4 regions of the Streptomyces sp. XY431 genome follow, and region 1 is predicted to be linked to each of the others. Evidence: riboswitches for the same ligand, from Rfam matches in the RefSeq annotation. Region 1 holds a riboswitch; each other region holds the start of a gene.

Evidence for each region. A riboswitch is a leader RNA that binds a small molecule or an ion and turns the genes downstream of it on or off. The one in region 1 is predicted to bind cyclic di-AMP.
Region 2: another riboswitch for cyclic di-AMP. It lies ahead of ADK60_RS02950 (M23 family metallopeptidase); the one in region 1 lies ahead of ADK60_RS47955 (LysM peptidoglycan-binding domain-containing protein).
Region 3: another riboswitch for cyclic di-AMP. It lies ahead of ADK60_RS36280 (transglycosylase family protein); the one in region 1 lies ahead of ADK60_RS47955 (LysM peptidoglycan-binding domain-containing protein).
Region 4: another riboswitch for cyclic di-AMP. It lies ahead of ADK60_RS21615 (C40 family peptidase); the one in region 1 lies ahead of ADK60_RS47955 (LysM peptidoglycan-binding domain-containing protein).

What each region holds. Positions count from the first base shown of each region.
Region 1 covers NZ_LGDO01000510.1:553-8,341, reverse strand. Annotated here, with positions in the region: partial or broken gene ADK60_RS42765 (phosphatase PAP2 family protein) at 57-683, opposite strand; gene ADK60_RS37660 (hypothetical protein) at 910-1,563, shown strand; gene ADK60_RS37655 (nucleoside triphosphate pyrophosphohydrolase) at 1,690-2,727, shown strand; gene ADK60_RS37650 (SDR family NAD(P)-dependent oxidoreductase) at 2,807-3,229, opposite strand; gene ADK60_RS37645 (cytochrome P450 family protein) at 3,458-4,744, shown strand; cyclic di-AMP (ydaO/yuaA leader) riboswitch at 5,011-5,160, shown strand; gene ADK60_RS47955 (LysM peptidoglycan-binding domain-containing protein) at 5,166-6,161, shown strand; gene eno (phosphopyruvate hydratase) at 6,495-7,781, shown strand.
Region 2 covers NZ_LGDO01000015.1:1,619-9,407, reverse strand. Annotated here, with positions in the region: gene ADK60_RS02965 (HelD family protein) at 1-1,761, opposite strand, end outside; gene purB (adenylosuccinate lyase) at 1,871-3,310, shown strand; gene ADK60_RS02955 (MFS transporter) at 3,402-4,958, opposite strand; cyclic di-AMP (ydaO/yuaA leader) riboswitch at 5,268-5,433, shown strand; gene ADK60_RS02950 (M23 family metallopeptidase) at 5,437-6,483, shown strand; gene ADK60_RS02945 (DUF2470 domain-containing protein) at 6,747-7,469, opposite strand.
Region 3 covers NZ_LGDO01000503.1:14,749-22,537, forward strand. Annotated here, with positions in the region: gene ADK60_RS36255 (carbohydrate ABC transporter permease) at 1-742, shown strand, start outside; gene ADK60_RS36260 (sugar ABC transporter permease) at 779-1,693, shown strand; gene ADK60_RS36265 (glycoside hydrolase family 13 protein) at 1,752-3,458, shown strand; gene ADK60_RS36270 (LacI family DNA-binding transcriptional regulator) at 3,484-4,503, shown strand; gene ADK60_RS36275 (hypothetical protein) at 4,572-4,772, opposite strand; gene ADK60_RS36280 (transglycosylase family protein) at 4,931-6,181, opposite strand; cyclic di-AMP (ydaO/yuaA leader) riboswitch at 6,168-6,335, opposite strand; gene ADK60_RS36285 (hypothetical protein) at 6,601-7,789, shown strand, end outside.
Region 4 covers NZ_LGDO01000230.1:85,249-93,037, forward strand. Annotated here, with positions in the region: gene ADK60_RS21605 (hypothetical protein) at 1-82, opposite strand, end outside; gene ADK60_RS21610 (C40 family peptidase) at 319-1,383, opposite strand; gene ADK60_RS21615 (C40 family peptidase) at 1,637-2,809, opposite strand; cyclic di-AMP (ydaO/yuaA leader) riboswitch at 2,820-2,986, opposite strand; gene ADK60_RS21620 (C40 family peptidase) at 3,316-4,359, opposite strand; gene ADK60_RS21625 (NYN domain-containing protein) at 4,583-5,884, opposite strand; gene ADK60_RS21630 (hypothetical protein) at 6,230-6,502, opposite strand; gene ADK60_RS21635 (rhomboid family intramembrane serine protease) at 6,704-7,564, shown strand; gene ADK60_RS21640 (Lrp/AsnC ligand binding domain-containing protein) at 7,561-7,789, shown strand, end outside.

The DNA of each region.
Region 1 (7,789 bases):
CGGCCCGTCGCGCCGACCACCGCCGTCGCCGAGGGCAGCAGCGCCACCACCACGGCCGCCGTGACCGCCCCGCCCAGCACGGCCCCGGCGGCCACGTCGTGCGGGTAGTGCACGCCTGCGGCCACCCGGAGGGCGGCCGTACCGAGGCCCACCGGGACAACCAGCCACGCCCACCGCGGTCGCAGCAGCACCAGACCGGTGGCCAGGGCGACGGCCAGGGTGGCGTGGTTGCTGGGGAACGACCAGTCGCCCGGCGGGGGGCAGTCGGCGAGCGCGGTGGACGGCAGTCCGGCCAGGGCCCGGCAGGGGCGTTCCTCGTCCAGCACGAGCTTCAACGCCTCGCTCGCCCCGTACGCGAGCACGGTGCCGAGGCCGGTCAGCACGACACCCGCGACAGTGTCGGCGGCCCGTCGCCCGCGTGCCGTCCACCAGACCAGCGCCAGCAGCAGGCCCAGCACCACCAGACCGGCCTCGGTGGCGGGCTCCAGCAGGGCGGCGAGACGGGACGGGGCATCGGCGACGGCCTCGGCGACCCGGCGGTAGCCGATGGTCGACCAGCCATGGGTCGGCGGGCCAGCCCCGGCCGCACCACCGCCCGCCGGAGCCAGCCACCCGACCGCCCCGGCGCCGGTGCCGACGAGTGCCACCGCGAGGACCGCTCTGTTCCTGATCGTGTTCGTCATGACACGGACGGTAGGAGTCGGGGGTGGCTCCCGACCCGACCCGAAAGGCAGGGGCCGACCTTGACGATCGTCAGGGTTGACGTGAGCCCGCTGCCGTGTCGGCGCCCGGCCCGGATGGGCCGTTCGGGCGACGGTCCGCACTGCCCCGGGCGCCCCGCCCTACGCTCGGGGGATCCGTGCCGCCCGCATCCGCCGCCCCGCATCCGCCCGCACCCGGAGACCCGCCATGCACCGTCGCCGGACCACCACGACCACCACCACGATCACCAGGGCCACCAGCAGAGCCACCAGGACCGCCGCCGTCGTCGGCGTCCTGTTCGCCCTCCCGGGGCTGGCCGGGTGCGGCGGGGGCGGGCTGACGCCGGGCACGGCGGCGGTGCTGGACGGACGGCGGATCCCGGTGGACGCGGTGGAGGCCAGGGTGGCGGCGCTGCGGCACGCTCCGGGCGGGGTGTCGGCGGACGCCCGGTGGGAGACGGAGGGCCCCGCCCGGCGGGCGGTCACCGAGCTGGTGCTCGACGCGGTGGTGGCCCGCGCGGTCGCGGACCGGGGTCCTGCGGTCGCGGAGGCCGAGGTGGCGGCCGCCCGGGCGGAGGAGGAACGGCGCCTCGGCGGCGCCGGGCGGCTGGCCCGGGCCCTGGCGGCGCAGGGCGTTCCGGCCGGGGCGATCGACGACCGCCTCGGGCGCGAGCTGGGGATCCGCCGGCTCGCCGCGACCGCCGGGGCGGACGCCGACACCCCGGCGGGCGACGCCGCCGTCCGCCGGATCCTGGCCGCCACGGCCACCGCCCTCCACCTGCGGGTGAACCCCCGCTACGGCACCTGGGACCCGGACCGTGCCGCCCTCGCCCCGGCCGCCCGCCCCAGGCCCACCGGCTGAGGCCGACCGGGAGCACAGAGTACGGAGCACGGAGCACGGAGCACGGAGGCGCCCTCCCCGCTCACCCACGCAGAGCGGACAGAAACCCGGCGGCGGGGGCAGCGGGCGGACGGGTAGGTTCGAGGGGTGACGACGAATCCTCCGGGCGCGAAGCTGATCCTCCTCATCACGACCCACCGGGTGGCCCCCGGCCTGCTGTCCTGGCCGGCCTGGGAGGCCCTGCGCTCGGCCGGGCGGGTGCTGGCCGGCGATGCCGGTCACCCGCAGTTGCCCGCCCTGCGGCAGGCGGGTGTCGAGGTGGAGGTCGTGGTGCCGGGTTCGGCCCCCGCGCTGGCCCGGCTGCTGACCGGGGCCCCGGCGGACGGCGCCGCCGGGGCCGGGGCGACGGTCTGGCTGGGCGGCCCGGACGGCGACCCGGGGCTGACCGACGCGCTGGCCCGGCTCGCGGTCGAGCACGCCGGTGAGGTGCCGGAGATCGAGGTGCTGCCGGGCTCGTACGACCTGCCGGGCTCCCGGCTGCTGGACCTGGTGTCCGTGATGGACCGCCTCCGCTCGCCCGGCGGCTGCCCGTGGGACGCCGAGCAGACCCACGCCAGCCTGGTGAAGTATCTGGTCGAGGAGGCCTTCGAACTGGTCGAGGCGATCGAGGAGGGGGACCGCGACACCCTTCGCGAGGAGCTCGGCGACGTGCTGCTCCAGGTCTTCTTCCACTCCCGGATCGCCGAGGAGCACCCCACCGGGGCGTTCTCGATCGACGATGTGGCGGGTGACATCGTCGAGAAGCTGATGTACCGGCACCCGCATGTGTTCGGGGACACCGAGGCGGACGGCGCGGCCGAGGTGGAGGCCAACTGGGAGACGCTCAAGGCGGCCGAGAAGTCGGACCGGGAGTCCGTGCTGGACGGCGTCCCGGCCGGGCTGCCCTCGCTGGCGTACGCGGCGAAGCTGGTGTCGCGGGTGCGCCGGTCCGGGTTCGCGGGCGTGCCGGACGAGCCGTACGAGCTGCCCGCCGAGCTCACCGCGGAGTCCGCGGGTCGGCTGCTGCTCGCGGTGGCGCAGCGTGCGCACGATGCCGGGCTCGACGTGGACGCCGCGCTGCGGGCGGCGGCGCGGGGCTACCGCGACACGGTGCGCGCCGCGGAGGGCCTGAAGCCCGCCGAGTAACCGCGCAGCCCGAGCAACCGAGCAACCGAGCAGCCCGAGCAACCGAGCAGCCGAAGCAGCCCCGACCGCCCCCGGCCCCTCAGACCGCGGCGACGTCCGCCACCGGACGGCGCTGCGGCGGAACGACCTCGCCGATCGCCTCGCCGACCAGCGCGACGAGTTCGGCGAGCCGCTCCAGGTCTAGGTGGGCCGGCAGGTCGGAGAGGGAGACGATCCGCTCGCCGTCCGGCCCGGCCACGCAGAACAGGTCGATCGGGCCCAGGTGCTTCTCGGCGGTGTCGACCAGCGCGGCGACATCGCTGGGGCGGCGGACGTCGCCGCACACCCCGACGACCGGGCAGCCCGGCCGGTCGAGCTCGGTGGCGAGGTCCTCGGCGACCCCGCCCCGCTGGTCGGCGATCAGCATCCCGGCGGCTCCCGCCGCGGTGAAGCGGCGGGCGAGGCCCGCCCCCGACCCGCCGTCGAGTACCGCGATCACGATGACCGCACCGGTGACCCGCATGGCCCTGCTCCTCCCTGTGGGCGGCTCCGCACCGGCGCCCACGGACATCTTGCGGAGGATCGTAGGCACGACCGGATCCTCCGCAACAGGAATTACCCCTCAGGTGACCAGGCTCACGCCTGCTCCTGCCCACCATCACCGGAACGATCACCGGAACGAGCGCCGGGCGGTGGGAACGGCGGCGTCCACGGTGCGGTGCCTGGGACGCGCCCGGGATACCGTCGACCCATGCCAGCTCAGCCCGCTTCCGCCCGTCCGCCCCTGTTCACCTGGGAGTTCGCCGCCGACCCGTATCCGGCGTACGCGTGGCTGCGCGAGCACGAGCCGGTGCACCGGACCACCCTGCCCAGCGGGGTGGAGGCCTGGCTGGTCACCCGGTACGCGGACGCCCGCCAGGCGCTCGCGGACAGCCGGCTCTCCAAGAACCCGGCGCACCACAGCGAGCAGGCCCACCGCACCGGCCGGGTCGGCATCCCGGGCGAGCGCCAGGCCGACCTGATGACGCACCTGCTGAACATCGACCCGCCGGACCACACCCGGCTGCGCCGCCTGGTGTCCAAGGCCTTCACCCCGCGCCGGGTGGCCGCCTTCGAGCCCCGGGTGCAGCAGCTGACGGACCGGCTGATCGACGGTTTCGCGGCGCGCGGATCGGCCGACCTCATCCACGAGTTCGCCTTCCCGCTCCCCATCTACGCGATCTGCGACCTGCTCGGGGTGCCGGCCGAGGACCAGGACGACTTCCGGGACTGGGCCGGGATGATGATCCGCCACGGCGGCGGCCAACGCGGCGGCGTGGGGCGGGCGGTGAAGCGGATGCGGGCCTATCTCGCGGAGCTGATCCACCGCAAGCGCGCGGACCTCGGGGACGACCTGATCTCGGGGCTGATCCGGGCCAGCGACCACGGTGAGCACCTCACCGAGAACGAGGCCGCGGCGATGGCCTTCATCCTGCTCTTCGCAGGCTTCGAGACGACGGTGAACCTGATCGGCAACGGCGTCTACGCGCTGCTGCGCAACCCGGGGCAGCGAGCGTTGCTCCAGGAGTCGATCGGGCGCGGCGAGAGTGGGCTGCTGGAGACCGGGATCGAGGAACTCCTGCGCTACGACGGCCCGGTGGAGCTGGCCACCTGGCGGTTCGCGACGAGCCCGCTGACCATCGGCGGGGTGGAGATCCCGGTCGGCGACCCGGTGCTGGTGGTGCTGGCGGCGGCGGACCGGGACCCGGCACGGTTCGCGGACGAGAACACCCTCGACCTGGCCCGGGCGGACAACCCGCACCTGGGCTTCGGGCACGGCATCCACTACTGCATCGGCGCCCCGCTGGCGCGACTGGAGGGGCGGGCCGCGCTGACCACCCTGCTGTCCCGGCTGCCGGACCTCCGGCTCGCCGCGGACCCGGAGGAACTGCGCTGGCGCGGTGGTCTGATCATGCGTGGACTTCGTGAACTTCCGGTGGAGTTCACGCCGGAAGCGACATCGGAGGCAACCTCCGCCGACCCCTCGGCAGTTCACTGAGGGGGACTCACAGGGGGACTCACGGGGGGACTCACGGGGGGCTCACGACACGCTGACGCGGAGTCTCTGCGAGGCGGCTTCGGGGGGTGTGAACCTCCATCAATCCGGACATACCTCTTCGGTTGGTAGGCAATCCATCACCTGACGTGATTTCCGTGTGATAGCGGCGATATGAGCTTGTGATTGCTCTGAAGATCTGTCTACTCTCCGGGGAGCCCGCGGAAGCGGGTCCCGTGCGCGGAACGCCGAGTCCTGCCCGCCGCGTCACCGGAAACCGACCAGAACCCTGGGCAGGGGCGGGGGAACCAGGTCTTTGCGCCGTCTCCCACGGCTTGGGGTGAAGCCGCCTCCGTGCGGCCGGGCCACCTCCCGGTCCGAACCCGACAGCTCACCTCGCAGGCGTGCGGAGAGGGACTTCTTCATGCTGTTCGTCGGAACCGGCCGTCACCGTCGCCGCACCCAGACCGAGAAGGCCATCGCCGTCGCCGGTGTCGCCGGTGTCGGACTGGCGATGCCGATCCTCACCGCCACCGGCGCCTCGGCCGCCCCGGCCTCGACCTGGGACGCGGTCGCCCAGTGCGAGAGCGGGGGCAACTGGAGCATCAACACCGGCAACGGCTTCTACGGCGGCCTGCAGTTCACCTCCAGCACCTGGAAGGCGTTCGGCGGCACCTCCTACGCGCCGCAGGCCAACCAGGCCTCGAAGGCGGCGCAGATCACCGTCGCCGAGAAGGTGCTGGCCTCGCAGGGCCCGGGCGCCTGGCCGGTGTGCTCCAAGAAGGCCGGTCTGAGCAAGGGCGGTGCCCCGGCGGCGGTCGACACCTCGGCGGACGCCGCCCCGGCCGCCCCCAAGCCGCAGGCCCAGCCGCCGCAGCAGGCCCCGCAGGCGCAGATCGAGCAGCCGGCCCCGAAGGCCGCGCCGAAGCACGCCGCCCCCAAGTCGCAGGCCCAGCAGGACCCGCAGACCCAGCAGACTCCGAAGTACGCGCCGAGGCACGCCCAGCCGGCTCCGCAGGTCCAGCAGCAGGCGCAGCAGCAGACCCAGTCGCAGGCGCCGTCGTTCTCCGGCCGGGCCGGCTGGGACGCCGACGCCAAGGTGTTCTGGTACCAGAACAACGGCGCCTGGTACTGGACCAGCCACCAGGGCGTGTACCAGCAGTACGCGGGCCAGGGCACCGCCCCCGCACCGCAGCAGACGCAGCAGACGCAGCAGACGCAGCAGGCCCCGCAGGTCCAGCAGGCCCAGCAGTCGCAGGCCGGCCAGGGCTACACCGTCCGCTCCGGCGACACGCTCGCCGGGATCGCGACCGCGCAGGGTGTCCAGGGCGGCTGGCAGGCCCTGTACGACGGCAACCGCGGCACCGTCGGCGGCGACCCGGACCTGATCGTCCCCGGCCAGGTCCTCGCCCTCGGCTGACGCACCGCCCACTCCTCTTGCCCGCTACCCGCCTGCCCGTCACCGGACAGGCGGGCAGCGGGCAAGCGGACAGGCGGGCAAGCGGACGGGTGGACAGGCGGGAAGGCGTGCCGGCACCGGCCCGTTCCGCCCCCTTCGCCCGCCCCGGGACGTCCGAGGCCGGGCAACCAGGTGAACTACCGGTGGGTAGCACAGCCACACGCTGAGACGGAGCCGAGGTCGACGTGGCCCGGACAGCCGGTGCGGTTAGGCTCTGGTCGTAACGACTCCGCAATCGTCCGGCCGACGGCACCCCACTGTCAGCCGGTACCTGCTTCCGCTAGGAGATGCCTCGTGCCGTCCATCGATGTCGTCGTAGCCCGTGAGATTCTCGACTCGCGCGGCAACCCCACGGTCGAGGTCGAGGTCGGCCTCGACGACGGCAGCACCGGCCGTGCCGCTGTCCCGTCGGGTGCCTCCACCGGTGCCTTCGAGGCCCTGGAGCTCCGCGACGGCGACAAGAACCGCTACTTCGGCAAGGGCGTGGAGAAGGCCGTCCTGGCCGTCATCGAGCAGATCGGCCCGGAGCTGGTCGGCTACGACGCCACCGAGCAGCGCCTGATCGACCAGGCCATGCTCGACCTGGACGCCACCCCGGACAAGTCCTCGCTCGGCGCCAACGCCATCCTCGGCGTCTCGCTGGCCGTCGCGCACGCCGCCTCCGAGGCCAGCGACCTGCCGCTGTTCCGCTACCTGGGCGGCCCGAACGCGCACGTCCTGCCGGTCCCGATGATGAACATCCTCAACGGTGGCTCGCACGCGGACTCCAACGTCGACATCCAGGAGTTCATGATCGCTCCGATCGGCGCGGAGTCCTTCTCCGAGGCCGTCCGCTGGGGCGTCGAGGTCTACCACACGCTCAAGGGCGTGCTGAAGGAGCGCGGCCTCTCCACCGGTCTGGGCGACGAGGGCGGCTTCGCCCCGAACCTGGACTCCAACCGCGAGGCCCTCGACCTCATCGTCGAGGCCATCCAGAAGGCCGGCTACGTGCCGGGCAAGGACATCGCGCTGGCCCTGGACGTCGCCGCCTCCGAGTTCTACGAGGACGACGCCTACCAGTTCGAGGGCAAGGGGCTCACCTCCGCCGAGCTCATCGAGTACTACGCCGGCCTGGTCGCCGCCTACCCGCTGGTCTCGATCGAGGACCCGCTGGACGAGTCGGACTGGGACGGCTGGAAGGCCATGACCGACAAGCTGGGCGACAAGGTCCAGCTGGTCGGCGACGACCTGTTCGTCACCAACCCGGCCCGCCTGGCCCGCGGCATCGAGACCGGCACCGCCAACGCGCTGCTGGTGAAGGTCAACCAGATCGGTTCGCTGACCGAGACCCTGGACGCCGTCGAGCTGGCCCAGCGCAACGGCTACCGCTGCATGATGTCCCACCGCTCCGGCGAGACCGAGGACGTCACCATCGCCGACCTGGCCGTCGCCACCAACTGCGGCCAGATCAAGACCGGTGCCCCGGCCCGCTCCGAGCGCGTCGCCAAGTACAACCAGCTGCTGCGCATCGAGGAGATCCTCGACGACGCCGCCGAGTACGCCGGCCGCGGCGCCTTCCCGCGGTTCAAGCACGAGGGCTGACCCGCCCG
Region 2 (7,789 bases), on a different contig from region 1:
GCCGACGATCGTCAGCGAGTGGGTCGGCACCCGGCGCAGCACGGTGCGCCAGTCCATCGCGGACAGTTCCTGGGCCTCGTCGACCACCACGTGCCCGTACGCCCACTCGCGGTCCTCGGCGGCGCGCTCGGCGGTGGTGCGGTCCGGTCCGGTGTCGCGGAACCGCTCGGCGAGCAGGTCGGCGTCCAGGGTGACGTCGGTGGCCTCGTCCCGCAGGCCGGCGAGGGTGAGCACGCCCTCGGCGTAGTCCAGCTCCTCGTCCAGCACCCGCCCGGCGGCCCGGGCGCGGGCCCGGGCCGAGCCGGCGTCCTCGCCGAGGAGCTCCGCCGCCTCGTCGAGCAGCGGGACGTCCCCGGTGGTCCAGGGCGAACCGGCCGGGCGCAGGACGGCCGCGCGCTCGGCGGGCGTGAGGCCGGGAGCGGCGACGGCCAGCAGGGCGGGGTCGGAGAGCAACCGGTCGATCACCTGATGGGGCGTCAGGACCGGCCACAGGGAGTCGAGTCGGGCGCGGATCGCGGACTGCTCCCAGAGCTCGCGCGGAGCGTACCGGGCCTCCTCCTCGTCGTACGGGCGGCCGAGCGCGAGCGCCTGCTCCACCGCCAGCGCGTCGAGCACCGTGCGCAGGAAGAACGCCCGCGCCCGGTTGTGCGGCAGGCGCAGGCCGCGGGCGGCGTCCCGGGCCTCGGCGCAGACCCGGTGCGACAGCCGCAGGTGCTCGCCGAACCGCAGCTCGCCCGCCGGCGGCGCCTGATGCGCCTCGACCGCGCGCCGGACCACCTCCGCCATCCCCGCGCCGCCCTTGACCACGGCGGCGGCCGGGGCGTCCGGCACGGTGGCCCGGACGCCCGGGAAGAGCTCGCCGACCGTGCGGAGCACCACCTCGGTCTCGCCGAGCGCGGGCAGCACCTGGTCGATGTAGCGCAGGAACGCCGGGTTGGGGCCGACCACCAGGATGCCGCGCCGCTCCAGCACCGCGCGGTGGGTGTACAGCAGATAGGCGGCGCGGTGCAGGGCGGTGACGGTCTTCCCGGTGCCGGGGCCGCCCTGGACCACCAGGGCGCCGGGCAGCGGGGCGCGGATCACCCGGTCCTGCTCGGCCTGGAGGGTGGCGACCGCGGTGCGCATCCGGCCGGTGCGCTCGCGGGCCAGGGCGGCCAGCAGCGCGGCCTCGCCGACCAGGGTCCGCCGGTCGTGCTCGCCCAGCTGCTCCAGGTCGAGAGCCTCGTCGTCGAGTCCGACCAGGGTGCGGCCCCGGGTGCGCAGGTGGCGGCGCCGGACCACCCCGCCCGGCTCGACCGGGGTGGCGGTGTAGAACGGGCGGGCGGCCGGCGCGCGCCAGTCGATCAGCAGCGGCTCGTAGGCGCCTTCCCGGTCGTCGACGAGGCCGATCCGGCCGATGCGGCGGACGGTGCCGTCGCCGTGGTCGAGGCGCCCGAAGCACAGCCCGCGTTCGACCGCGTCCAGTCGGGCGGCGTGCCGGACGGCCTCGGCGGCGCGCAGCTCGCGCTCCAGCCGGGCCTGGTGGGTGCCGCCCGGGCCGGCCTCGTGGCCGAGCGTGACGAGGGTGCGGAGGGCGCGGGCGCGGGCGGCGTCGAGCTGGGCGTACAGGTCGGTGAGGCGGGCCTGTTCGGTGCGCAGCGCCTCGGCGAGGCGGCCGTCCGGGTCCGCGGTCGGGTCGGGAGCCCGGTCGGGGGTCTGGTGGGGAGCCCGGTCGAGTGTGCGGTCGGACGCGGAGGTGGGGACCGCTGGAAGTCCATTCATGGGTGTGGTATCCTTGCGGCGAGGAGTTTGTGGAGCCTCTTGTGGAAGTTGCTCAATTGCCCCAGCCTACCCGATCCGGCGCCGTTCAGGCTGACCTCGGCTGTTAGGCTTGCGAAGCGTGAGCGCGAAGCCCCAGATCCCCAATGTCCTGGCCTCCCGGTACGCCTCGGCGACCCTGGCCCAGCTGTGGTCCCCCGAGCACAAGGTGGTCCTCGAGCGCCACCTGTGGCTCGCCGTCCTGAAGGCCCAGCAGGACCTCGGCGTCGAGGTGCCCGCCACCGCCGTCGCCGACTACGAGCGGGTGATCGACCAGGTCGACCTCGCTTCCATCGCCGCCCGTGAGCGGGTCACCCGGCACGACGTGAAGGCCCGGATCGAGGAGTTCAGCGACCTCGCCGGCCACGAGCAGATCCACAAGGGCATGACCTCCCGGGATCTGACCGAGAACGTCGAGCAGCTGCAGATCCGGCAGTCCCTGGAGCACGTGCGCGACCGCACGGTCGCCGTGCTGGTCCGCCTGGGCCGGCTCTCCGCCGAGCACGCCGAGCTGGTCATGGCCGGCCGCTCGCACAACGTGGCCGCGCAGGCCACCACCCTCGGCAAGCGCTTCGCGTCGATCGCGGACGAGCTGCTGGTCGCCTTCCGCCGGCTGGAGGAGCTGATCGCCCGCTACCCGCTGCGCGGGATCAAGGGCCCGGTCGGCACCGCCCAGGACATGCTGGACCTGCTCGGCGGCGACACCGAGAAGCTCGCCGAGCTGGAGCGCCGGGTCGCCGGCCACCTCGGCTTCGACAACGTGCTGATCAGCGTCGGCCAGGTCTACCCGCGCTCGCTGGACTTCGAGGTGCTGACCGCCCTCGTCCAGCTGGCCGCCGCGCCGTCCAGCCTGGCCAAGACCATCCGCCTGATGGCCGGCCACGAGCTCGTGACCGAGGGCTTCAAGGAGGGCCAGGTCGGCTCCTCCGCGATGCCGCACAAGATGAACACCCGCTCCTGCGAGCGTGTCAACGGCCTCGCGGTGATCCTGCGCGGCTACGCGTCGATGACCGGCGAGCTGGCCGGCGACCAGTGGAACGAGGGCGACGTCTCCTGCTCGGTGGTCCGCCGGGTCGCGCTGCCGGACGCCTTTTTCGCCTTCGACGGCCTGCTGGAGACCTTCCTGACCGTCCTCGACGAGTTCGGCGCCTTCCCGGCCGTGGTCGAGGCAGAGCTGGACCGCTACCTGCCGTTCCTGGCCACCACCAAGGTGCTGATGGGCGCGGTGCGCGCGGGCGTCGGCCGGGAGACCGGGCACGAGGTCATCAAGGAGCACGCCGTCGCCTCCGCGCTCGCGATGCGGGCCGGGGCCCGGGAGAACGAGCTGCTGGACCGGCTGGCGAACGACGACCGGATCCCGCTGGACCGGGCCGGGCTGGACGCGCTGCTGGCCGACCGGCTCTCCTTCACCGGTGCGGCCGGCGCCCAGGTCGCCGAGGTCGTCCGGCAGGTCGAGGCCGTCGCGGCCGCGTACCCGGAGGCCGCCAAGTACGCGCCGGGCGACATCCTCTGACGGTTGTCCGACCCCGGTTACCGGGCCCCGTCGCCGTCGAGGCGGCGGGGCCCTCGGTGTGTTCCGGGGGCTTGGCTTCTGCTGAGGAGGCTCAGCCCTGTTCCGGGGCGGGGTGGCCCGGGTCGAGGGGAAGGGCGGGGCGGCCCGGGTCCAGAGGTGGGGCCGGGTGGCCGGGGTCGAGGGGTGGCGCGTTGGTGCCGCAGGCGTAGCGGCAGTCCGGTTCGGCCACCGGGTGGTGGTCCTCCGGGGCCAGGACGTTGCCGTGGACGGTGGCCAGGGCGGTGAGTCCGCCCGCCACGAGCAGTCCGGCGCAGATCAGCATCGCGGTGTGGAAGGCGGAGTCGACCGCCGACGGCACCTGGTAGGCGTCGCCGCTCAGACCCGCCAGCGCGGGCAGTGCGGCGACCGCCAGCAGACCGGCCGCCCGGGCCGCGGCGTTGTTGACCCCGCTCGCGATGCCCGCGTGCCGTACTTCGACCGCCGCCAGCACGGTCGCGGTCAGCGGTGCGACCAGCAGCACCATCCCGCTCCCCATCACCGCGACGGCCGGCAGCACGTCCGTCCAGTAGGAGGCGTCGGGCCCGATCCGCAGCATCAGCAGCACGCCCACCGCGCACAGCAGCGGGCCGACGGTGAGCGGCAGCCGGGGGCCGATCCGTTTGCCCAGCCGGCCCGCCCGGGCGGAGAGCGCCAGCATGATCACGGTGATCGGCACCAGTGCCAGTCCGGAGACCAGCGGGGAGAAGCCGGAGACGATCTGCAGCTGGACGACCAGGAGGAAGAAGACCCCGCTGAACGCCGCGTACACGGCGAGGGTGACCAGGTTGACGGCGGTGAACAGCCGTGAGGAGAACAGGCCCAGCGGCAGCATCGGCTCCGGGGTGCGGCGCTCGACCACAATGAAGGCGGCGCCGAGCAGGAGGCCGGCCGTGCCGGTGACCCAGACCGTGGCGGAGAGTCCGCCCCCGGCGGCGGTCAGCGCATAGGTGATCGAGCCGAGCGCGAGGGCGGCCAGCACCGCGCCGAGCACGTCGAAGCGTCCGGTCGAGCTCTCGTCCCGGCTCTCCGGGACGTGCCGGGCGGCCACCACGATCACCATCGCGGCCAGCGGCAGGTTCAGCAGGAAGATCCAGCGCCAGCCCGGGCCGTCCACCAGCCAGCCGCCGAGGAACGGGCCGACCGCCGCCGACACCCCGCCGAGGCCGGACCAGAGGCCGACCGCCGCCGAGCGGTCGTCCGGATGGAACACCGCCTGGAGCATCGCCAGCGAGCCCGGGGTGAGCAGCGCTCCGCCGATGCCCTGCACGGCGCGGGCCGCGATCAGCACCTCGATGGTCGGCGCGGCGGCGCAGGCGGCGGACGCGGCGGCGAACCAGACCACGCCCAGCAGGAAGATCCGCCGCCGTCCGTACCGGTCGCCGAGCGCGCCGCCGAGCAGGATCAGGCCCGCCAGGGTGAGCAGATAGGCGTTGAGCGTCCATTGCAGGGCGTCGAGTTGGGCGCCGAGATCGGTGCCGATCCGGGGCAGTGCGACGTTCACGACGGTTCCGTCGAGCATCGCCATGCTGGAACCGAGCACCGTCGCCAGAAGTACCCAGCGACCCTGCGCGGTGCCCAACCGCAGGGTGCCTGCATCGGTGGTGGTCACGGCCCATGGTGGGGCCCCCGGGGCCGAAGTGACAAGGGTCACCGGGGGTGTGTCGGGGATGTCCGTTCCGTGAGTGATCGTGTGCGCACTGATGACGACATCGGCGGAGGGTGGCGGATCACGTGCGCGCAGTGAATGGATTGTGTGCGTACTGTGCATATCCCTGATGCGGAGCGTCACGGTGTTCCGGACTTTGGTCCCGGGTTCCGGAGATCGACATTGCTTCACCCGAACGGATGGGTTTTAGTTCAGCGACCGCCCGGCGTCAGCCCGGGTGGCCACCGGGTGGAACGCCTAGTCCTGCCGCTGCCCGGTGGTTCGCAACGAACTCTGTACGGCAGGAGCGGGGGACCCACAGGTAAGTCGCCGGACCCGAATTGACGGTCCGGCTTGGGGTGAAGCCGCATTTCTCTGCGGCCGGGCAACTCCAGCCCGAACCCGACAGCTCACCTCGCAGGCGTCGGAGAGGACAGCTTCCATGCCCGCACAGGCACGTCGTATCGCCATGCCCCGCGCCGTCCGCATCGGCATCGCCACCGCCGTCACCGGCGCCGCCTTCGCCCTTCCGCTGGTGACCACCGTCACCGCCCAGGCGCACGAGGCCCCGGCCGCCGGCCAGACGCAGCAGAGCAGCACCTGGACCGGCGCCGCCAGCGTCGACGCCGCGCCGGCTGCCGCCGAGAACGCTCCGGTTGCCCCGGCTGCCGCCGCCGCTCCCGCCGCCGAGGCCGCTCCGGCCGCTCCGGTCGACTACAAGGTCGTCGGCGGGGACACCCTGTCGAAGATCGCCGACGCGAAGAACGTCGAGGGTGGCTGGAAGGCGCTGTTCGAGCACAACCGCTCGGTCATCGGCGCCAACCCGAACCTCATCTTCCCGGGTCAGCACCTCGCGCTCGGCGCCAAGGCCGCCGAGGCCGCGAAGCCCGCCGCCCCGGCCGAGGCCGCCAAGCCGGCCGCTCCCGCCGCCAAGGCGCAGACCTCGCAGGACTCGGTGAAGCCGGCCGCTCCGGCCGCGAAGCCGGCGGCCCCGGCTGCCAAGCCGGCTGCCCAGCCCGCCGTTCAAGCTGTCGTCGCCCCGGTCGCGAAGCCGGCCGCCGCGGCTCCGGTCGCCGCCACCTCCGGCTTCTTCGCCCCGCTGGCCAACCCGAAGCTCGGCACCGCCTACGGCGTGGCCGGCTCGATGTGGGCCTCCGGCCACCACACCGGCGCCGACTTCGTCGCTGCCACCGGCACCCCGCTGCGCGCGGTCGCGGCCGGCACCGTGGTGAAGGCCGGCAACGGCGGCGCCTACGGCAACGAGGTCGAGATCAAGCTCGCCGACGGCAAGTACGCCGAGTACGCGCACCTGTCCTCGATCGGCGTGTCCATCGGTCAGACCGTCACCGCCGGCCAGCAGATCGGCCTCTCCGGTGCGACCGGCAACGTGACCGGCCCGCACCTGCACTTCGAGATCCGCACGGGCTCGGAGTACGGCTCGGACATCGACCCGATCGCCTACCTGCGGGCGCACGGCGTCGCGATCTGACCCTCGGTCGGATCATCTGCCACCGCTGGGTGCGGGGCGAAAACGACCTCCCGGAATGGTCATGTCGGGTGACCGCTGGACCGGGTGGACGCCGCACCTGAGCGGATCGACGGGCGCGGGACACGCCCGTCCTGCCGGCCGGCCCGGCTCGCGAGATCTTTCTCGTGGGCCGGGCCGGCCGTCGTCGTGCCGGGGTCCGCTGCCGCAGAGTTGACCACGCGTCAGTGTCGTTGCGGGGAAGGCTGGTTCGGCTTCCTTTGGGTTCAGGACCGGTGAGCGGCGGGCTCCTGCTCGGCGGCGGCCAGCAGTTGGTGCACCCGGTGACCGAACTCGTCGGCGTCGCGGGCCGGTTCGAGGAAGACCAGCCGGACGTCGCGGTGGCCGTACGGGTGGTCCAGGCGGAGCACCAGGCCGTACCGGTCGAGGGCGAGCGGGCGGATGTCGGGACGGTCGGCGAGCAGTGCCGGGTCGAGCAGCCGGGTGAGTACGGCGAGCGCGTCGGGGTGGTCGTCGGCGAGGTGGGTGAGCAGTCCGGCCTCGTAGCGGGCCAGCGGGTCGGGGGCGGCCGCCGCGAGGTCGGCGCCGGTGATCGCGGTGGTGCCGTACGGGGTCGAGAGCACGGCGTGCGCGACGTCCAGGTGGAGGTGCACGCTCAGGCCGTCGTCGGCGAGGTGGGCGAGGTGGAGCCGCCCGGCCAGGGTGAGACGCCCGCGGACCCGGTCACGGACGGCCACCGGGGCGATGTCGGTGAGGCCGAGCACGACGGCGAGGCCGTCCTGCTCGCGGGCGGCGGCGGAGGTCACCGGGGAGTCGAGCGGCGCGCGCAACCGGAGCCGGGAGCCGTGCACCGAGACGGGGGTGGAGAGTTCGTGCTGCTCGCCGCCGGTGCGGAGGACCACCGAGGAGGTGGCGGTCAGCAGGCTGCCGATCCGTTCGGCGGCGTTGGGCTCGGGAATCTCGGCATCGTGCTGCGGGTGCGGGCTCATGGGATCGGGACCTCCGGCGGACGAGCTGACCTTATAGTTAGGTGAGCCTAACCTAATGACTTGAGGGGGCGAGGGCAAGGTGTCGCCAGGGTGGGGCGGGCCGGGAGTGCGCGAAGGGTTCTGGTTCGGAGTCCGGCTGCTCCTGGTGGGGATGAGGCTTTCGGGGTAGGCGGCAGTCAGCAGACTACCGATCAGATCGGTGTCGGCGGGCTCGGAAATCTCGATGCTGTGCGGGTGTGGGGCGCGGGCCTGAGGTCAATAGCGCACGAATCGGGCGATGATTAGGCAAGCCTTGCCTTGTTGTCGGTGAGATGGCGACC
Region 3 (7,789 bases), on a different contig from region 1:
CCTCGACAACTACGCCGACATCCTCTGGGGCCCCGGCTCCTACGACCGCTTCTGGTCGCACTTCGTCTGGACCATCGCCTGGACCGCCCTCTGCGTCGGCCTGCACTACACCATCGGCCTCGGCCTCGCCCTGCTGCTCAACCAGAAGCTCCGCGGCCGCGCCGTCTACCGGATGCTGCTGATCCTGCCCTGGGCCGTGCCGACCTTCGTCACCGTCTTCTCCTGGCGGCTGATGCTCGCCGACGGCGGCGCCGTCAACGGCCTGCTCTCCGCGCTGCACCTGCCCGAGCCCGGCTGGCTGGACGACCCGCTCGCCCAGAAGGCCGCCGCCGTCCTGGTCAACACCTGGGTCGGCGTGCCGTTCATGATGATCTCGCTGCTCGGCGGCCTCCAGTCGATCCCGGCCGAGCTGTACGAGGCCGCCGAGATGGACGGCGCCACCGCCTGGCAGCGGTTCCGCCACGTCACCCTGCCCGGGCTGCGCACCGTGTCCTCGACCGTCGTGCTGCTCGGCGTGATCTGGACGTTCAACCAGTTCGCCGTCATCTTCCTGCTGTTCGGCGCCAACGGCGCGCCGGACGCCCAGCTGCTGGTCACCTGGGCCTACCGGCTCGGCTTCGGCCAGCAGCCCCGGGACTACGCGCAGTCCGCCGCCTACGGCGTGATCCTGCTCTCCATCCTGATCGTCTTCACCGGCTTCTACCGCCGCTGGCTCGCCCGCAACGAGCGCGCGAACGGCTGACCCGGCGAACCGCACGACCACGAAGGAGGCACCCCGATGAGCACCACCACCGACCGACCCACCCCCCGCGCCGCAGCCCGCACCGCGGCCCCCGCCGCCCGGCCCGCCAAGGTCCGCGGCCGCGGCGAGAGCGGACCGCTCGCCAAGACCCTGATGCACGGCGCGCTGATCCTGGCCAGCCTGGTCGCCCTGTTTCCGGTGGCGTGGATCCTCTACGTCTCGCTCGGCCCGGACAAGACCGACTACCTGCACCCCGGCGCGATCCTCGACAAGATCACCTTCTCGAACTACCGCACGGTGCTGTTCGACACCGACTTCATGAGCTGGTTCGGCAACGCCTTCCTGGTCTCCGGCGTCACCACCGTGTTCGGCGTGATGATCGCCGCCTCCACCGGCTACGCCGTCTCCCGGATGCGCTTCCCCGGCCACAAGCCGCTGATGTGGTCGCTGCTGGTCACCCAGATGTTCCCGATCGCGGTGCTGATCGTGCCGATGTACACGATCCTCTCCCGGCTCGGCCTGCTGGACAGCTACCTCGGCCTGATCCTGGTCTACTCGACCACCACCGTGCCGTACTGCGGCTGGCTGCTGAAGGGCTACTTCGACACCATCCCGGTGGAGATCGACGAGGCCGGCCGGGTCGACGGGCTCTCCCCGTTCGGCACCTTCTGGCGGCTGGTGCTGCCGCTCGCCCGCCCGGGCCTGGCGGTCGCCGCCTTCTACTCCTTCCTCACCGCCTGGGCCGAGGTCGCCTTCGCCTCCACCTTCATGCTCAGCTCCGACAAGTACACGCTGGCCGTCGGCCTGCAGACCTTCGTCAGCGAGCACGACGCCCAGTGGAACCTGATGGCCGCCACCGCGGTGCTGATCGCGATCCCCTCCTCGGTCCTCTTCTACCTGGTGCAGCGCCACCTGGTGACCGGGCTGACCGCTGGCGCCTCGAAGTCCTGACCGGCCGACGGCCTCACCCACCGACCGCTCCGCCTCCTAGTCCCAAGGGATACCGTCCATGACCCAGAACCTGGCCGACACCTCCCGGCCCGCCGCCGACGCCACCGCTCACGAGGCCGGTGCCGGCGCGGACAGAGGCTGGTGGCGGGACGCGGTCATCTACCAGGTGTACCCGCGCAGTTTCGCCGACTCCAACGGCGACGGCATGGGCGACCTGCCCGGCATCCGCAGCCGTCTGCCCTACCTGCGCGACCTCGGCGTGGACGCCGTCTGGCTCTCGCCGTTCTACGCCTCCCCGCAGGCCGACGCCGGTTACGACGTCGCCGACTACCGGGCGGTGGACCCGATGTTCGGCACCCTGCTGGACGCGGACGCGCTGATCCGCGACGCCCACGCGCTGGGCCTGCGGATCATCGTGGACCTCGTCCCCAACCACTCCTCCGACCAGCACGAGTGGTTCCAGCGTGCCCTGCGCGAGGGTCCTGCGTCCCCGCTGCGCGAGCGCTACCACTTCCGTCCCGGCAAGGGCGAGAACGGCGAACTGCCGCCCAACGACTGGGAGTCCATCTTCGGCGGCCCGGCCTGGACCCGCTCGGAGAACCCCGACGGCACCGCCGGCGACTGGTACCTGCACCTGTTCGCCCCCGAGCAGCCCGACTTCAACTGGGACAGCCCGGCCGTCGCCGACGAGTTCCGCTCCATCCTGCGGTTCTGGCTGGACATGGGCGTCGACGGCTTCCGGATCGACGTCGCCCACGGCCTGGTCAAGGCCCCCGGCCTGCCCGACCTCGGCGGCGGCGACCAGCTCAAGCTGCTCGGCAACGACGTCATGCCGTTCTTCGACCAGGACGGTGTGCACGAGATCTACCGCAGCTGGCGCAAGATCCTCGACGAGTACCCGGGACAGCGGATCGGCGTCGCCGAGGCCTGGACCCCGACCGTCGAGCGCACCGCCAACTACGTCCGCCCCGACGAGCTGCACCAGGCCTTCAACTTCCAGTACCTGGGCACCTCCTGGGACGCCGCCGAGCTGCGCGCGGTGATCGACCTCTCGCTCGACTCGATGCGCCCGGTCGACGCCCCCACCACCTGGGTGCTCTCCAACCACGACGTCACCCGGCACGCCACCCGGTTCGCCAACCCGCCCGGCCTCGGTACCCAGATCCGCACCCCCGGTGACCGCGCGCTCGGCCTGCGCCGCGCCCGTGCCGCGACCCTGCTGATGCTCGCCCTGCCCGGCTCCGCCTACGTCTACCAGGGCGAGGAGCTCGGCCTGCCGGACGTCACCGACCTGCCCGACGAGGTCCGCCAGGACCCGTCCTTCTTCCGCCAGGCCGGCCAGGACGGCTACCGCGACGGCTGCCGGGTCCCGATCCCGTGGTCCGGCGCCGAGGCCCCGTACGGCTTCGGCCCGGACGCCGGCGGCCCGTCCTGGCTGCCGCAGCCCGCCGAGTGGGCCGCACTCAGCGTCGAGGCGCAGACCGGCGACCCGACCTCCACCCTGGAGCTGTACCGGTCCGCGCTGGCCCTCCGCCGGGACACCGCCGACCTCGGCGCCGGCCGGGAGGTCGAGTGGCTGGAGAGCCCCGAGGGCACCCTGGCCTTCCGCCGCGGCTCCTTCGTCTGCACCGTCAACACCACCGGCGCCCCGGTCCGGATACCCGCGCCCGGCCGGCTGCTGCTGACCTCCGCCGGCGCCGACCCCCGGGTCGTCGACGGCGAGGCGCTGCTGGCCGCGGACAGCACCGACTGGTGGGCGGTCTGACGTGGTTGCAATAGGCTCTGGGACCGTGACTACGGCGCGACTCTCAGACATCGCGGCGCAGGCGGGGGTCAGTGAGGCCACCGTCTCCCGCGTGCTCAACGGCAAGGCGAACGTCTCCGCCGCCACCCGGCAGACCGTGCTGGCGGCGCTGGACGTGCTCGGCTACGAGCGGCCGACCCGGCTGCGCCAGCGCAGTGCCGGGCTGATCGGACTGATCACCCCGGAACTGAGCAATCCGATCTTCCCGGCGCTGGCCCAGGTGATCGAGCAGGCGCTGAGCCGGCACGGCTACACGCCGGTGCTCTGCACCCAGACCCCCGGCGGCTCCACCGAGGACGAGCTGGTCGAGATGCTGGTCGACCGGGGCGTGGCGGGCATCGTCTTCGTCTCGGGCCTGCACGCCGACAGCACCGCCGACCACGACCGCTACGCCCGGCTGGCCGGGCGCGGGGTGCCGTTCGTGCTGATCAACGGCTACAGCGAGAAGATCGACGCGCCGTTCATCTCGCCGGACGACCGGGCCGCGATGTGGATGGCCGTCCAGCACCTGGCCGAACTCGGCCACGAGCGGATCGGGCTGGCCGTCGGGCAGCGGCGGTACGTGCCGGTGCTGCGCAAGATCGAGGGCTTCACGGCGGCCCTGCGGGAGGTGCTCGGGCACACCCGGGAGGAGGCCGAGGAGCTCGTCCGGCACACGCTGTTCAGCGTGGAGGGCGGGCACGCGGCGGCCGGGGCGCTGCTGGACAAGGGCTGCACGGCGATCGTCTGCGGCAGCGACATGATGGCGCTCGGCGCGATCCGGGCAGTCCGTCAGCGGGGCCTGGCGGTGCCTCAGGACGTCTCGGTGGTCGGCTTCGACGACTCGCCGCTGATAGCTTTCACCGAGCCGCCGCTGACCACGGTCCGCCAGCCGGTGGAGGCGATGGCCAACGCGGCCGTGGACGCCCTGCTGGAGGAGGTCGGCGGGAACGCCGTCCAGCGCGGGGAGTTCATGTTCCAGCCGGAGCTGGTGATGCGCGGCTCGACCGGGGGCCGCGCGCGCTGAGGAGACATCACGAGGGACACCACGAGGGGCCCGGGAGCGAACCGCTCCCGGGCCCCTCGGCGTTCCGCTCAGCCCTCCTGGACGATGGGCCGGTCCGGGGTGACCCGGTGGCCGTCGGCGGCGTCACCGGTACGGGTCCCGGTACGCCGGCCCCGCTCCAGGAAGTCGCGGAGGATCAGTTCGACGGCGTCCTGCGGGTTCTTGGTGCCGGACAGCATCATCGCGTCGATGGCGAGATTGGCGTCGAGCGAGACGGTGACCTGGGCCATGGTGACTCCTCCTCGGGTGCTGAGCAGCAGCATGCCCGCCGGGACGGGCTTTGACCATGACTGTCCGGGACCGTGGTCGCGGCGGTGCCGCAGGCGGGCACGCCTCGGCCCCCGGGGGGAGGAGCGACGACTCTCCCCGGGGGCCAGGTGCTACCGGATCAGACCCGGCCGGCGAAGTCCGGAGCCCAGTTGGCGACGGTCTGGACCCGCACGCCCGAGCTCGGGTTGGCGGCCTCGACGTACTTGCCGTCGCCGACGTAGAGCGCGACGTGGTAGACGCCGGAGTCCTGGCCGTTGTTGGACCAGAACAGCAGGTCGCCGGCCTTGAGCGAGTCCAGCGAGACGTGCGTGGACGCGGCGGCCTGGTCGGCGGCGACGCGCGGGACGGAGACGCCCGCGGCGCGCAGCGCGGCCTGGGTCAGGCCGGAGCAGTCCCAGCCGCCGTTGCCGGTGCCGCCGTAGACGTAGGCCTGGCCGACCTTCGACTGGGCGAAGGAGACGGCGGCGGCCATGCTGCCGGTGGCGGCCGGGGCGGGGGCCGGGGTCTCGGCCTTCGCGGCGGGCTCGGCGGCCGGCTTGGCGGCGGTCCCGGAGCCGTTCTGCGCGTCCTTGGCGCGGTTGAACCAGTCGAAGCCCTGGCCGGACTTGTCGGCGGCCGGGGCCTTCGCCTCGGCGCGGTCGCCGAGGGTCAGGTGCTGGCCCGGGTAGATGCTGTGCGGGCCCTCGGCCAGGGTGGCGCGGTTGAGCTCGTACAGCCGCTCCCAGCCGCCCTGGACGTTGTTCTTGTCGGCGATGGAGGAGAGCCAGTCGCCGGCGACCACGGTGTAGTCGGCGGAGGCATCCTGGCCCGCCTGGCGGTGCCACTTCTGCCAGTCCTGGGCGCCGGTGCGCTGCTGGGCGGCGTCGGAGGCGGCCGGGGCCGGGTTCTCGGGCTCGGCGGCGGGCTTGGCGGCCGGGGCCGGGGTCTTGGCGGCCGGTGCGGCGGCGGCCGAGGTGTCCACGGCGGCGGGGGTGCCGCCCTTGGTCAGACCGGCCTGGACCGAGCAGACCGGCCAGGCGCCGGGGCCCTGCACCGCGAGCACCTTCTCGGCGATCGCGATCTGCTGGTCCTTGGTGGCGAGGTCGGCACGGGCGGCGAAGGCGGTGCCGCCGAACCCGGCCCAGGTGGAGTTGGTGAACTGGAGGCCGCCGTAGAAGCCGTTGCCGGTGTTGATGCTCCAGTTGCCGGTGCTCTCGCACTGGGCGACCTTGTCCCAGGTGGCGACGGAGGCGGCCGAGGCGGTGCCGGCGGTGAGGCACGGAACGGTGAGGCCGATGCCCGCGACGCCGAGGGCGGCGATCGCGCGGCGGGTGCGGCCGGACAGACGGGTGCCGTTGGTGGGCAGCATGAAGACGTGGTCCTCTCCCACGCCTGCGAGGTGAGCTGTCGGATTCGGGCCGGAGTAGCCCGGCCGCGCTGTGGACGCGGCTTCACCCCTAGCCCGGGTCCGGTCCGTGGACCGGTCCTGGGCGAACTACCTGTGGTTCCCCCGCTCCTGCCGTGATGTATTGCGCTGCCAGCACGCCCGACGGCAGGACTCGGCGTCGCGGACGGGCTGGGTCCGTGTGGCCACGAACGGGGAGCACGTTAAGCAGAGGCGGCTTCAAACCGCAAACATGTGTGATGACCGTCACAGTTTACGAAAGCCGTGCTGAACCGCTGTCCTTCATGATCAGAAATGACCGATTTCCGGCAACGCCCGTCATGGCCAACACAACTGCCTATGCTTCAGAGTGTCGGCACCATGCCGGCGCCGACGCAGCCGCCCGGGGGGAGGGCTACGCACCGATGGGCATCGACGAGGAGTCGGACGCCGCCCGTCCGGCCGCCAGGCCACGCGGGGCGCATCGCAGGGCAAAACATCGCAGAGCGGACATCCCGCCCGAACCACCCCGAACTCCCGTAAGCCGCCGCGCATTACTGCGCTGGCTGGCCGTCGGCACCGCCTTCGCGGCGATCAGCGGCGAGGAGGTCCTGCGCCGCTCGCTGACCGGCGAGACCCGGCTGGTCACCCCGGCCGCCGTCGTCGGCACCGACCCGCCCGGGGCGGCCGCCCCGATGGGCCAGGACGGCGGCCACGGCGCCGCCCCGCCGGCCGCCACCGCCGCCCCGGGCACCGGACCGCCCGAGCAGCCCGCCCCCGCGCCCACCGTCGACCAGGGCGGCCGCCGCTGGTCCGACCGGGCCGGCTGGGGCGGCAGCCCGCCCGGACCGCGCAGCGCCGTCCGGATCACCGACAAGGTCCTGCTCGACACCGACGCCGAGGTCGGCTCCCTGCTGGTCGAGCCGGGCGGCAGCCTCACCTTCGCCGCCGACCGCACCCTCACCCTCGCCGCCGCGGGCAACGTCGAGATCCGCGGCGCCCTCGCCCTCGCCCCCGACGGCGACCGGGTCCACACCCTCCGCTTCCCCGCCGTCGACGAGAAGCGCTTCCAGGGCGACGGCATGAAAGTGGTCGACACCGACGTCGGCCTCTGGGTCACCGGCGCCGGCTACCTGCGGCTGGACGGCGCCGCCAAGACCGCCTGGGTCCGTGCCGAGCGTGAGCTCAGGGCCGGCGACACCGTCGTCGACCTGGCCGCCCCGCCCGCCGGCTGGCTGCCCGGCGACGAACTGGCCGTCACCCCGACCGGCCCGCCCGACCAGGACGGCTTCGCCGCCGCCTACGACCTCGTCACCGTCCGGTCCGTCAGCGGAACCACCGTCACCCTGACGACCCCTCTCAAGTACCCGCACCCCAGGGTCGCCGCCGGAGGGGGCGTCACCGTCGGCGCCGAGCTGCTCAACCTCACCCGCAGCGTCCGGGTCGAGGGCAGCGCCAAGGGCCGCGCCCACGTCCACCTCACCAGCACCCGCCGGGCCGACGTCCGGCACACCGCGCTGCGCTGGGTCGGGCCGCGCGCCGACACCAAGGAGACCTGGCGCGGCCCGGACGGCACCGCTCCCGTCACCGCGCCGGTGCTCGGCCGGTACGGGC
Region 4 (7,789 bases), on a different contig from region 1:
GGTGCACCACCGGCCGCTCGTCGTACCCGGTCACCGTGACGGTCAGCTCGGCGGTGGCGGTGGACCGCCCGGCCCGGTCCACCGGGCCCAGCAGCAGGTTCCGGTAGCCGACGCGCAGCGGCAGCGGGGGCGGCCCCTCGCCCAGCGTCCGGGCCCGCTCGGCGAGCAGCGCCGAGACCTCGGCGTACTCGTCCGAGGCCGCCGCGGCGGGCCGCGCGGGGACGGCGCCGGGCAGCGACAGCTGGGCGAGGCCGCCGGCCGCGAGCAGCAGGGCGGTGCGCCGGGACGGGCCTCGGCCGCCGGCGGGGTGCGGGCGGCTCAGAGCCGGATCACCCCCGAGACCGGCATGGCGTTGACGCTCTCGTAGCGCACCCGGGCCCCCGGGTAGGGGGCGTGCACGATCACCCCGCCGCCGGCGTACATCCCGACGTGGTGCATGTCCCGGTAGAAGATCACCAGGTCTCCCGGCCGTGCTTCGGAGATGCTGACCCGCTGCCCGGCGTACGCCTGGGCCTGCGAGGTGCGCGGCAGGGTCACTCCGGCCTGCCGCCAGCTGTAGTACATCAGACCGGAGCAGTCGAAGGCCTTGGGCCCGGTGGATCCGTAGACGTAGGGCGAGCCGATCATCCGCACCGCGGCGGCCAGCGCGGCGCCGCCGCGCTCGGAGGCGGGCGGGGTGGTGCCGAGGTCCAGCCGGTCGGTGCCCCGGGTGGCGCGCTGCTCGGCCTCGCGGGCGTCCTGGGCGGCGAGCCGGGCGCGTTCGGTGGCGCCGAGGCTGTTGAGCAGCCGCTGCGCCCTGGTGAGCCGCTGCTGGATCTGCTGCTTGCCGTCGGCCAGCGCCTTGCGGGTCTGTTCCAGCTCGGCGAGCTTGGCCGAGGCCTCGGCCCGGCGCTGGTCGAGCACCCGCTGACGGCCCAGCACCTCGTGCAGGGTCTCGTTCTGCCGCTCGGCGGCCTGGTCGAGGCTGCGGGCCCGGGAGAGGTAGCCCTCCGGGTCGGTGGAGAGCATCAGTTGGACGGTCTGTGCCATCCCGCCGCCCCGGTACTCCGCCCCGGCCACGGTGGCGAGGTCGCCGCGCAGCTGGTTGAGCTCGTCCTGGGAGAGGGCGATCTGCTGCTGGAGCGTGCCGGTCTCGTGCTGGAGCCGCTGCTGGGCCTCCTGGGCGGCGTTGAACCGCTCCGAGGCCTGCTCGGCCTCGTCGTAGAGCTGCTCCACCTGGGCCTTGACGTCCTTGCGGTTCGCCGGGGTGTCGGGCGCGCCGGGAGCCGCCTGCGCGGTGCCGCCGGTCGCCACGCCCAGCGCGGTGGTGGCCGCCGCGGTGAGCACCAGCGCCCGGGCGAGCGTGTGGACACCTGACAGCGGGGAACGGCGGTGCGCGGTCATTCGACGTCGGCTCCGATCCTGGGCCCGGACCCGCCGCCGCACCGGACCGGGCGGCTGTCGAAGCGGGCGTCCGGTGGCAGACGTTAGCGAGTCAGGGCAACCGTTTCCAAACCCCTCCGAATCCGAATATTCAGTCACTGATCGGACATCAGACCGGTTCGCCCGCCGGAGTTCCCGGTGACCGGGGGAAAGCCGCAGGCCCGGCCTCCCCCGAGGGGAGACCGGGCCTGCCGGGAGTCTGCCGACCCGGGGGTCAGAGGCGCACGATGGTGTTGACCGGCATGTTGGACGCCGACTCGTAGCGGACCGACGCACCCGGCTTCGGGGCGTGGATGACCTGGCCGCCGCCGACGTAGATGCCGACGTGGTGGCGGTCGCCGTAGAAGATCACCAGATCGCCGGGCTGGGCCTGGGAGATGTCCGAGCCGATCCGGGTACCGGCGTTGGCCTGCTCCTGCGAGGTGCGCGGCAGCGACACACCCGCCTGGGCGTACGCCCAGCCGGTGAGGCCGGAGCAGTCGAAGGAGTTCGGGCCGGTGGCGCCGTAGACGTACGGGGCACCGAGCTTGCTCTCGGCGGCGGCGATAGCGGCGGCGGCGCGCGAGCCGTTGGCGGCGGGCGCGGCCGGCTTGGCCGCGGCGGCGGGCGCGGGCGTCGACGCGGAGGTGGGTGCGGACGCGCTCAGGTCGCTGCGGTTGGTGTCGCGGGTGGCGCGCTCGGCGTCCGCCTTCGCCTTGGCGGCCTTGGCGGCCTCGGCCTTCGCGGCGTCCGCCTTCGCCTTGGCCTCGGCGGCGGCCTTCTCCTCGGCCGCGCGGAGGGCCTGGCGCTCCTGCTCGGTGAGGGTGTTGAGCAGCTGCTGGGCCTTCGCCAGCTTGCCCTGGACCTCGTCCTTGGAGGTCTTCAGCTGCTGGGTGGTGGACTCCAGCTCGCCGAGCTTGGTCTGGGTCTCGGTGCGGTCCTGGTCGAGCCTGCGCTGCTGCTCCTGGAGCTCCTTCAGCGCGCCGGACTGGGTGGAACCGGCCTGGTTCAGGGCGTCGGCCTGGCTGAGGAAGTTGTCCGGGCTGGCGGACAGCATCAGCTGGACGGTCTGCGATATGCCGCCGGTGCGGTACTGCTCGCCGGCGATCTCGGAGAGGCCGCCCTGGGCCTCCGTCACCACGGCCTGCTGGCGGGCCACCTTGTCCTGCAGCTCGGCGACCTGCTTCTGCAGCTCCTGCTGCTTGGCCTGGGCGCCGTTGTACTTCTCGGTCGCGACCTCGGCCTGCTCGTTGAGCTGGTCGACCTGCTCCTTGACCTGGTCCTTGGTCGGCGCGGGGTCGGCGTGGGCGCCGGACTGCGCGGAGAGGGCGACGGCAGCGGCGGCGAGACCGGTCATGATCGAGACCCGGGTACGGCCGGCGGGCTTGGGACGACGATGGGACGCCACGAAGGCGGACTCCTTCTTCCTCATCCGCCTACCGGGTGAGCTGACGGGTTCGGGCGGAAGCGTGCCCTACGACGCCTCACCGTCCGCGCGAGCGGCCGACCTGGCGCCGATTCACCCCGGAGGAACGTGGTTCCCCGGCTCCGCTCCACAGCTGACCCCGGACTGCTGGGTCTGGTTCGGGCGGGCACCTGAGGCCCCGCCCGGCTGCTTCGCGAACTCGGCGGTGAACCCCACCGCCACCCAGGCTGGGTGATCGACTGTGCGAGGTTCGAAGCACGACCCTAGTAACAGATCCGTGATCCGTTCAAATCCTTGTCAGAAAAAAGCCAGAAGAATTCCCAAGTTCCTTTGTGAATATGACCGAGCGTGATCACATCCCCACATCAGGCTGATCATTTCCACCTGGACGGCCGAACGCCCGACCCAAACCCCAGCGCCACCCCCGATCGGAGGTGGCGCTGATCACAGAGGCCGAGAACCGCCCCCGGGAGTGTCGTGGCGGACCGTCAGACCCGGCGGATCGTGTTGATCTGCATGGCGTCGGCCTTCATCACCTTCACCACGTCACCGGTGTGCGGCGCGTGCACCACCATGCCGTTGCCGATGTACATACCGACGTGGCTGCGGTCGGGGCGGTAGATGATCAGATCGCCCGGCTGGGCCTCGGCCAGGGACGGCACCCGGGTGCCGTAGTTGCCCTGCGCCTGCGAGGTCCGCGGCAGCGAGACGCCGGCCTTCCCGTACGCCCAGACCATCAGGCCGGAGCAGTCGAAGGTGCTCGGGCCCGTGGCGCCCCAGACGTACGGCGAGCCCTGCTTGCCCATCGCGTTGGAAACCGCGGCGCCGGCCATGCCACTGGCCTGCGGCAGGCTGCCCAGGTCGGTGCGCTCGGTGCCGCGCGAGGCGCGGTCGGCCTGCTGCTGCGCCGCCTTCACGGCCGCGCGATCGGCGGCGCTGAGCGAGTTCAGCAGGTCCTGGGCGTCCTTGAGCTTCTTGCCGACCTCGGCCTTGGACTGGTTCAGGTCCTTGGTGGTGGTGTCCAGCGAGGCCAGCACGGCGGCCGCCTCGCTCTTCTGCTGGTCGAGCCGGCGCTGCTGGTCCTGCAGGCCCTTGAGCGCCTCGGCCTGGCTGGAGCTGGCCTGCTGCACGCTGGAGGCCTTGTCCAGGTACCCGGACGGGTCGGAGGTGAGCATCAGCTGGACGGACGGGTCGATGCCGCCGGTGCGGTACTGCTCGCCCGCCACCTCGGCCAGCCCCGCCTGAAGCTGGGTCATCTGCTCCTGGCCGCGGGCGACCTGGTCCTGGAGCTGGTCCGCCTGCTTGCGCAGCTGGTCGGCCCGCTCCTTGGCGCCGTTGTACCGCTCGGTGGCCTGCTCGGCCTCCTCGTTCAGCTGGTCGATCTGCGCCTTGACGTCGTCCTTCTTGGGCGACGGGCTCGGCGCTGCGTGGGCGGCGACCTGGGCGGAGAGAGCGACCGCGGTCGCAGCGGCCGCGGTGAGCACGGAGACCCGCGCGCGGCTCGGCTGCTTGGGACGGCGGTGGGAGGCCAAAAGGACCGGCTCCTTCTTCCAATGGCCTCACCCGATGGGGTGAGAATCCGGAAAATAGGTTTGACGCCAGACCCTAGTGAAGATCCACGCTTCGCGCCACTCCCACGATTACGTGAACCTGCCGCCCGCACCCGGACTTCACGAAACCCGCACAAGACCGCAATCCCGGCGCTGACCAGCCGTCATGACCCTCGGTCCGCGACCCCGGGAACCAGGGCACGCCCTAGGGGCGGGCCAGCCGGTTCAGCAGCAGCACCGAGGCCACGGGGCGCGCGCCCGCCTTCCGCACGCCGTCCGCCACCTCCTTGTCCGCCGAGACCACCACCACCGGGCGGCCCTGCGGCTCGGCCCGGACCAGTCGGCGGATCAGCTCGTCCGCCGTCTCACCGGTCCGGCTGAACCGCACCCGCACCCCGCGCGGCGGCGCCATGATCACCGGCACGTCGAGGTCCTGGCCGTCGAACACACAGGTGACCTCCGCCTGGGTGCGCTGCGCCAGCATCGCCAGTCCGCCCAGCAACCGGATCCGCTGCTGCTCCAGCGGCAGCGTCGGATAGCCCGTCTTGGTGACGTTGTAGCCGTCCACCACCAGATGGACCTGCGGGATCGCCAGCAGCTGGTCCAGCAGCGCCGGGTCGTCCTCGGCCAGCCCGCGCCGCGCCACGTCGTGCGGCGAGGCCGAACCCGGCACCACCGCCTCCACCAGGTCCGCCGGACGGATCTGGGAGACCGGCAGCGCCAGCTCCCGCTGGAGGCCCTGGGCCGACTGCAGCACCGTGTCCAGCAGCAGCCGCAACCGCATGTCCTCGACGCCGCGCCCCTCGCGGGCGGAACGCCGGCCCTGCTCGGCGGAGTTCTCCAGCTCCGTGACCCGGTGCCGCAGCCGCCGTGCCTCGCTCTCCGCCGCGCCGCGCTCGGCCGCCGCCTGCGCTCTGACCGCCTCCAGCTCGGCGGCGACCTTCCGGGTCTCCGCCTGCGCCCGGCGGGTGTCGCTCTCCAGCGAACGCAGCCGCCGGCGCAGCGACTCGGCCTCCTTGCGGACGTCCTCCGACTCGGCCCGCTGCCGCTCCAGGTCGGCCCTGGCCGTGGTCCGCAGCTCGGCCAGCTCGGCCTGCAGCTTCTCGACCAGCCGGGTCGCCTCGGCGACCGCGCCCTCGGTGCCGGCCCGCTCGGCCTCCTCGCCGGCCTCGGCCACCAGCCGGCTCCACCCGGCGGACCGCACCAGATAGGCGGCCGCGGCCACGTCCATCGGGTCGGCCGCGCCCGGCACGGCGCCCGCCTCCAGGGCCCTGACCAGGTCCGGCTGACCCAGCCGCAGCCGCTCCGCTATCCGCACCCGGAAGGCCGGCTCCGCCTCCAGCGCCGCGGCCAGCGCGGTCGCCGCGTACTTGGCCCGGCGGGCGGGGGTGAACTTGGCGTACTGGCGCAGCGACTGGGGCAGTTCGCCGAGCGGCAGACCGCCGAGCGCGTCGGAGGCCAGACCGACCACCCGTCGGCGCACCCCCTCCGGGAGCGGCCGGTCCAGCGCCTCGTCCGCCCCCGCCGGTCCCGCCGACCCCGCTGCTCCGCCGTCCGCTGCCGCCGGCTCCTCACCGGCGCCGGACTCCTCACCCGCGGGCGCCTCCGCCGGGACCTCGGTGTCGGAGGGGGCGGCCACTGCCGCGTCCGGCGCCTGCGCGTCCACAGCGGGCTGCCGCCCCTGCGGCCCGGCGGGCTCCTTCGCTGCGTCCACCACGTCCTCGGCTCCGATCCTGGTCCAGCGGGGTACGGCCCTCGGCCGCCACCCCCGTCACACTCCGTGCGTTCTCTCTGTATTGTCCCGTGCGGCGGGCGGCCACGCCGCTCACCGCCCACCGCACGGACCGGGCGGTCAGCCCTGCTCGGGAGCCTCGGCGGCCTCGGCCGCCTCGTCCGCACCGGGACGGGCGACCAGCTCGACCTGGTCCACGGCGTTGCACCAGCGGCAGCGCACCGACTCCACGGTCTCGCTGAGCACCTGGGTCTCCTCGACCTTGGACTCGCCGGCCAGGTCGAAGTGGAGGAACTCGGTCACCCGGGCGGTCCGGGTCACGTCGAAGCGGGTCAGGTTTCCGCAGAGCGTGCAGCGCCAGCGCGTCTCGGCGGTCAGGGCGGGGACGGTCATCGGGGGTCCTCTCGGGTGGTCCCGGAACGGGCTCAGGCGCTCCCCCCGGAGCCCCGGCGTCGGCGGCGGGAGGCGGGAATGCCCGCCCCAAGCCTATTGCCTGGGGCAACCTTCCCGGCTACCGGCCGATCACTCCCGGGCGGTAGCCCACCTGCCGTAACCGCGCGGTGCCCGCCCGGCACCGGGGGGATGCTGGAGCCCATGGCGATCCCGGTCCCCCACCCCGGCGCGCACCGCGGCCGACCGGCCGCCACCGCCCCGGCCGTCTGCTACGCGCTGATCGCGCTGAACACCGCGGTCTTCCTGCTCGGACCGGCGGCGGGGCTCAACCCCCTCTACGGCCGGGACCAGGCCCGGGTCTGCGCCGAGCAGCGCTACGAGCAGCGCTGGGGGGCCGTCCCCGCCGAGCTCCTGACCGGTCACCCGCTGACCGCGGACCAACTGGCCGAGGCCCCCGAGCCGGTACCCGGCTGCCCGGCCTCGGCCACCCCCGGCAAGCACCCGGCGCTGTCCGTGCTCAGCGCGCTCTTCCTGCACGCCGGCTGGCTGCACCTGCTCGGCAACCTGCTCTTCCTCCACGTCTTCGGCCCCGCCGTGGAGCGCCGGCTCGGCCGCCCCCGGTTCCTCCTCTTCTACCTGGCGGCCGGCGCAGTGACCACCTACGGCTTCGCGCTGGCCGAGGCGCACTCGGCGGACTCGACCCGGGTGCTGATCGGCGCCTCGGGGGCGATCTCCGCCGTGCTCGGCTCCTACCTGCGGTTCCACCCGCACGCCCGGGTCACCACGCTCGTCCCGCTGCTGCTCTTCCTGCCGCTGCGGTTCCCGGCCTGGCTGGTGCTGGGCCTCTGGTTCGCGCTCCAGTGGTGGTCGGTGCACTCCGCCGGACCGGGGGTGGCGTACCTGGTGCACGTGATCGGCTTCATGGCGGGCTTCCTGTACGCCTGCACCCTGGCCGAGCGCCGACCCCGCCGTACCCGCACCCGCACCCGCCCCCACCCCCGCGACGGTGCGGCCGACGCCCGCTACCCTGGCGGCACCTCACAAAGGAGTACGCCACCGTGATCACCGCCATCGTCCTGATCAAGACCAGCGTCGACCGCATCCCGGAGATCGCCGAGGCGATCGCCGCCATCGAGGGCGTCAGCGAGGTCTACTCGGTGACCGGCGGCTACGACCTGGTCGCGATGGTGCGGGTGCGCCGGCACGACGACCTCGCCGAGGTGATCCCCGGCCGGCTGAACAAGGTCCCGGGCGTGGCGCACACCGAGACCCAGATCGCCTTCCGCA